Regions from separate parts of the Pseudomonas sp. VD-NE ins genome, predicted to be linked through region 2. Evidence: predicted binding sites of a transcription regulator. Region 2 holds the regulator's gene; the other holds the start of a gene.

Region 1 (3,414 bases), 3.3 Mb from region 2:
CGCGGTTTCTTCGCTGACTGCCATGCGCAGCGGGTGATCGAGCTTGATCCCGGTGAACTCCAGCGCTGCTGCTTCAATGTTGGCGCCTTCGAACGGCTCAACGCGGAAGAAGTAGGTGTGGTCCGGGTAAACAAAACCCTTTTCATCCATGGCGATGGTGGTCGCGGCAATCTCCAGCAACGCATCGGTGGCCGAGTTGAAACCACCGGTTTCTACGTCGACGACAACCGGCAGGTAGCCGCGAAAGCGTGCTGCCATCGGGTGACGGGAACCGCCACCACCACTTTGACCGTCCAGTTCGTCGTCGAAATGCTCTTCACTCACGCGTGTTCCTCCAGCAGGCGCCAGCGCAGTTTTTCACCGGCGCGCAGCGGGATAACGGTCAGCTCGCCAAACGGCAGGCTGGTTGGGGCGGTCCATTCTTCACGAACCAGGGTGATGCGATCGGTGTTCGCCGGCAGGCCGTAGAAACGCGGGCCGTTGAGGCTGGCGAAGGCTTCGAGCTTGTCCAGCGCATTACGCTGTTCGAAGGCTTCGGCATACATCTCGATGGCGGCGTACGCGGTGTAGCAGCCAGCACAACCGCAAGCGGCTTCCTTGGCGTGCTGGGCGTGCGGCGCCGAGTCGGTGCCGAGGAAGAACTTCGCGCTGCCACTGGTGGCGGCGTTGAGCAGGGCTTCCTGGTGTGTATTGCGTTTGAGGATCGGCAGGCAATAGAAGTGCGGCCGAATTCCGCCCACCAGCATGTGGTTGCGGTTGTAGAGCAGGTGGTGCGCGGTGATGGTCGCGCCAACGTTGGCCGAAGCTTCGTTGACGAACTGCACGGCGTCGCCGGTGGTGATGTGTTCGAACACCACTTTCAGGGTCGGGAAACGCTCGACCACGCGACGCATGTGCTCATCGATGAAAATCTTTTCGCGGTCGAACACATCGACGTCGCCACGGGTGACTTCACCGTGGATCAGCAGCGGCATGCCGACTTCGGCCATGGCTTCGATTGCCGGCAGAATCTTGTCGATGCTGGTCACACCAGAGTCGGAGTTGGTGGTCGCGCCGGCCGGGTACAGCTTGGCGGCGTACACGAAACCGCTGGCCTTGGCTTCACGAATTTCTTCGGGCTGGGTGCGGTCGGTGAGGTACAGCACCATCAGCGGCTCGAAGCGACTGCCGGCCGGGCGGGCAGCCAGAATCCGCTGGCGATAGCCGTCGGCTTCAGCGGCGTTGCGCACCGGAGGTACCAGGTTGGGCATGATGATGGCGCGGCCAAAAGTGCGCGCAACATCGGCAACGGTATTGGTCAACACGGCACCATCGCGAAGATGAATGTGCCAGTCGTCGGGACGCAGCAGGGTCAGGCGGTCGGACATGAGGGGCTTCCAGGCGGGTCAAACTGAGGCGAATGCTACCGGAAAAGACTCTTGCAGGCACTCGCTATCAAGTTTTGCGGGAACCTTCCGATATCCCGTAGGTATGCCGTAAACATAGTGTGAATCGGTCTTTGTGTTTCAGAAGCCAATGGAGCCTCCCGTGCGCCAGCGTTATTTAGCCTTGCTCAGTGTGTTTGCCAGCCTTCCGGCGATGGCGCTCACGTACCAGACCCGTCTGGAGAACATTGAGTGGACGGTCGCCGGCGACAAGTTCGAATGTCGTCTGACCCAACCGATCACTGATTTCGGCTCGGGTGAGTTCGTGCGCAAGGCGGGCGAGCAGGCGATATTCCGTCTGAACGCCTACAACGCCATGCTCGGCGGCGGTTCGGCGACCTTGCTGGCAGCGGCTGCCCCTTGGCAGCCGGGACGTGGTGACATCAACCTTGGCTCTGTGAGGCTCGGCAGCGGCAACGTGCTGTTCAACAGTTCGCAGTCGCAGGCCGGCGGCCTGATCAGCGGTTTGCTGGACGGTCGCAGCCCGGTAGTACGTCGCGCGTCGGGTGATGGCCGCGTGTCGGAAGTGCGTTTGTTGCCGGTCAAGTTCAGCAAGGCGTTTAACGACTATCAGACCTGTGTGGCGAAGTTGCTGCCGCAGAATTTCGACCAGATCAAGCAATCGCAGATCGGCTTCCCTGGCGAGGGCGTTGATCTGGACGCCGCCGCCAAGGCCAAACTGCAAGTGATGCTCGAATTCATGAAAGCCGATCCAACGGTCAATCACATCGAACTCGATGGCCACTCGGACAACAGCGGCAATCGCCTGACCAACCGTGAACTGTCGCGCCGCCGAGCGCTGGCAGTGGTCGACTTCTTCAAGGCCAATGGCATTCAGGAATCACAGATCACCGTGCGCTTCCATGGCGAGCAATATCCGATCGTGCCGAACACCAACGCGGCCAATCGCGCGAAGAACCGTCGGGTCAATGTCAAACTGGCGCGCGTGGCTCCAGTGACCGCTCCAGCACCGCAAGCGAGCACGCCAGCCAGCACTGCAGCGACTTCCTGACCCGCCGGTCATCGTCGTGCTCTCGACAGATTCTGTCGCTTTGTCGTCTTAAGCTGTCGCGCCTCTGTAAATTATCGCGTTTGAGCGGTAGACTCCTCGGCTTTCCGTAGAACCCCGTGGAGTGATGGCATGGCGGACGTAAACAAGGTCGTTCTGGCGTATTCCGGCGGCCTGGACACTTCGGTGATCCTCAAGTGGCTGCAGGATACTTATAACTGTGAAGTGGTGACTTTCACCGCTGATCTCGGTCAAGGCGAAGAGGTCGAGCCGGCCCGCGCCAAGGCCCAGGCCATGGGCGTCAAAGAAATCTACATCGACGATCTGCGCGAAGAGTTCGTGCGTGATTTCGTGTACCCGATGTTCCGCGCCAACACCGTTTACGAAGGCGAGTACCTGCTGGGTACTTCCATCGCACGTCCGCTGATCGCCAAACGTCTGATCGAAATCGCCAACGAAACCGGCGCTGACGCCATTTCCCATGGCGCCACCGGCAAGGGCAACGACCAGGTGCGTTTCGAACTGGGTGCCTACGCGCTCAAGCCTGGCGTGAAAGTGATTGCTCCTTGGCGCGAATGGGACCTGCTGTCCCGCGAAAAACTGATGGACTACGCCGAGAAGCATGCGATCCCGATCGAGCGTCACGGCAAGAAGAAGTCCCCGTACTCGATGGACGCCAACCTGCTGCACATCTCCTATGAAGGTGGCGTGCTGGAAGACACCTGGACCGAGCACGAAGAAGACATGTGGAAATGGACCGTCTCCCCGGAGAACGCTCCTGACAAACCACAGTACCTGGAACTGACCTACCGTAACGGCGACATCGTTGCACTGGACGGCGTCGAAATGACCCCGGCCACCGTGCTGGCGACGCTGAACAAGATCGGTGGCGCTCACGGTATTGGCCGTCTCGACATCGTTGAAAACCGTTACGTCGGCATGAAATCCCGTGGCTGCTACGAAACCCCGGGCGGCACCATC
Region 2 (3,414 bases):
ACCTCAGTGAACATGCTGTTCACCGCGTCCAGCGCTTCGAGGACAACGTCCATCAGTTCTGCATCAACGCGACGTTCACCCTTGCGCAGGATGTCGAACACGTTTTCGGCGATGTGACAGCACTCCACCAGCTCATTGAGCTGAAGGAAGCCGGCGCCCCCTTTTACAGTGTGGAAACCGCGAAAAATTGCGTTGAGCAGATCTGCGTCATCCGGACGGCTTTCCAGCTCGACCAGTTGTTCGGACAGTTGCTCAAGAATCTCGCCGGCCTCAACCAGGAAATCCTGAAGGATCTCTTCATCGGCGCCGAAGCTCATTAATGGGGTGCTCCTACAGGTCTAAAAACCCAAAAAACCTAAAATTCCAAAACTCTAGAACCCGAGGCTGGATAACAAATCGTCCACATCGTCCTGACCGGACACAACGTCTTCTCGTTTATCGGCATGAATCTGCGGACCTTCACCCTGCGAGAGATGTTTTTGTGGATCTTTTTCTGCAAGCATCGCGGCGCGGTCATGTTCGATGCCCGCAAAGCGGTCGACCTGACTGGCCATGAGCACGAGTTTGAGCAAATTGCTTTCGACTTCGGTGACCAGTTGGGTCACACGCTTGATCACCTGACCGGTGAGGTCCTGGTAATCCTGGGCCAGCAGGATGTCGTTGAGATTGCTCGACACCGCACGGTTGTCCGTGCTGCTGCGTGACAGAAAACCGTCGACCCGGCGCGCCAGTTCACGGAACTCTTCAGCCCCGACCTCGCGACGCATGAAGCGGCCCCAATCGGCGCTCAACGTCTGGGCTTCGTCAGCCAGACCATTGACCACCGGCGTGGCGCTTTCCACCAGATCCATGGTGCGGTTGGCCGCGGCCTCTGTCAGCTTGACCACATAGCCCAGGCGTTCGGTGGCGTCGGTGATTTGCGACACTTCCTCGGCCTGCGGCATGTTCGGATCGATCTGGAAGTTGACGATCGCACTGTGCAATTCACGTGTGAGCTTGCCCACTTCCTGGTACAGGCCACGGTCACGGGTCTGATTGAGCTCATGGATCAGTTGCACAGCGTCGCCGAACCTGCCTTTTTCAAGGCTTTCGACCAGTTCGACCGCGTGTTTTTTCAGGGTCGACTCGAAATCGCCCTGTGAAGATTCGTTATGCTCCATAGCTCCCCCGCGCGTTCATCAGCCGATGCGTTCGAAAATCTTCTCGATTTTGTCTTTCAACGCCTGAGCCGTGAAAGGTTTGACTACGTAGCCGTTTACACCGGCCTGAGCGGCTTCAATGATCTGCTCGCGCTTGGCTTCTGCAGTCACCATCAGCACTGGCAGGTGCTTGAGTTTTTCATCGGCACGCACGTGGCGCAGCAGGTCGATACCGGTCATGCCCGGCATGTTCCAGTCTGTTACCAGAAAGTCGATGCTTCCGCTGTTGAGCACTGGAATGGCAGTCACGCCATCGTCAGCCTCGACGGTGTTGGTGAACCCAAGATCACGCAGCAGGTTCTTGATGATCCGCCGCATCGTTGAGAAGTCATCAACGATGAGGATTTTCATGTCTTTGTTCAATTCGACCTCCAAGCAGTCTTAAACGCGCCCAGCACCTGGACGCGCCACTTCAATCAATCGGCGCAGCACTCGAAGACTGTCTGGAGCACAACAGAGCAAGACCGGTGCCGTTCATCACCGCACCAGCCTCGTTCGCAGTGTCCCCACACTGCCTTCAGCGCGCTCGCCACTCCCCCAAACGCCCCCGCAAACGGGCCGCGCACTGGCTGTGTAACTGGCTGACCCGCGATTCACTGACGCCAAGGACTTCACCGATCTCCTTGAGGTTCAGCTCTTCGTCGTAGTACAGCGCCAACACCAGTCGCTCACGCTCCGGCAAATTGGCAATCGCGTCCGCCAGCGCTGCCTGGAAACGTTCATCTTCCAGATCGCGTGACGGCTCAAGATGAGCACTCGCGCCATCCTCGTGCAGCCCTTCGTGTTCGCCGTCCTGCAGCAGGTCGTCGAAACTGAACAGGCGGCTGCCCAAGGTGTCATTCAAAATCCCGTAGTAATCGTCGAGACTCAATTGGAGTTCGGCCGCAACCTCGTGATCTTTAGCATCACGGCCGGTTTTAGCTTCAATTGAGCGAATCGCGTCGCTGACCATCCGGGTATTGCGGTGAACCGAGCGTGGCGCCCAGTCCCCTTTGCGCACTTCGTCGAGCATCGCGCCGCGGATTCGAATGCCCGCGTACGTTTCGAAACTGGCGCCTTTGCTGGCGTCATATTTGGTCGAGACTTCGAGCAGACCGATCATCCCGGCCTGGATCAAATCTTCAACCTGCACACTCGCCGGCAAGCGTGCCAGCAAGTGGTAGGCAATGCGTTTGACCAGTGGCGCGTAACGCTCGATCAGTTCGTACTGCGCGTCACGTGCCGACTTCTTGTAGTAGTTCATACCGCTTGCGGTCATAGCACGGGCCCTGCCGTTTGCTGCACGAGGCGCTCGACGAAAAACTCAAGGTGGCCGCGCGGGTTGGCGGGCAGCGGCCAGGTGTCGACCTTCTGCGCGATGGCCTTGAACGCCAGCGCGCACTTGGAACGCGGGAAGGCTTCATAGACCGCACGCTGCTTCTGCACCGCTTTACGCACGCTTTCGTCGTAAGGCACGGCGCCGACGTATTGTAGAGCGACGTCGAGGAAGCGATCCGTGACCTTGGTCAACTTGGCGAACAGGTTGCGCCCTTCCTGCGGGCTCTGCGCCATGTTGGCGAGGACGCGGAAGCGGTTCATGCCGTAATCGCGGTTGAGCAATTTGATCAGCGCGTAGGCGTCGGTAATGGACGTCGGCTCGTCGCAGACCACCAGCAACACTTCTTGCGCGGCGCGTACGAAACTGACTACCGAGTCACCAATACCCGCAGCGGTGTCGATCACCAGTACGTCGAGATTGTCGCCGATGTCGCTGAACGCCTGAATCAGACCGGCATGTTGCGCCGGGCTCAGGTGGACCATGCTCTGTGTGCCGGACGCCGCCGGCACGATGCGAATGCCACCGGGGCCTTGCAACAGCACGTCGCGCAATTCGCAGCGGCCTTCGATCACGTCGGCCAGTGTGCGTTTAGGGGTCAGACCCAACAAAACGTCGACGTTCGCCAGTCCCAGATCGGCGTCCAGCAGCATGACCCGACGGCCAAGCTCTGCCAGCGCCAGAGACAAGTTCACTGACACGTTAGTCTTGCCGACGCCACCTTTGCCGCCGGTCACCGCGATCACCTGTACGGGATGCATGCTGCCCATGTTATTTCTTTACCTTGTCTTGCATAGACGGAGGCCACATTACTGGCTGCGCGTTCACAAACGGAACAATGCATGGCAGACCATCGATGTAGGTACAAAAACTGTTCATGAATACCTCAGCCTACCTGCT

What was found. Region 2 encodes FliA, which starts transcription of late flagellar genes. Its sites were predicted from a motif close to CTAAAGTTTNNNNNNNNNNNGCCGNTAA; they were not measured.
Region 1: RMV17_RS23465 (flagellar protein MotY) is a predicted target of FliA. The motif match lies at 1,434-1,461, and genes of this name have one in related genera.

The regions. Positions count from the first base shown of each region.
Region 1 is NZ_CP134772.1:5,268,557-5,271,970, reverse strand. Features, by position in the region: gene rnt (ribonuclease T) at 1-324, opposite strand, end outside; gene pyrC (dihydroorotase) at 321-1,367, opposite strand; gene RMV17_RS23465 (flagellar protein MotY) at 1,528-2,436, shown strand; gene RMV17_RS23460 (argininosuccinate synthase) at 2,566-3,414, shown strand, end outside.
Region 2 is NZ_CP134772.1:1,831,723-1,835,136, reverse strand. Features, by position in the region: gene RMV17_RS08065 (chemotaxis protein CheA) at 1-317, opposite strand, end outside; gene RMV17_RS08060 (protein phosphatase CheZ) at 372-1,160, opposite strand; gene RMV17_RS08055 (chemotaxis response regulator CheY) at 1,179-1,550, opposite strand; gene fliA (RNA polymerase sigma factor FliA) at 1,717-2,457, opposite strand; gene fleN (flagellar synthesis regulator FleN) at 2,454-3,284, opposite strand; gene flhF (flagellar biosynthesis protein FlhF) at 3,401-3,414, opposite strand, start outside.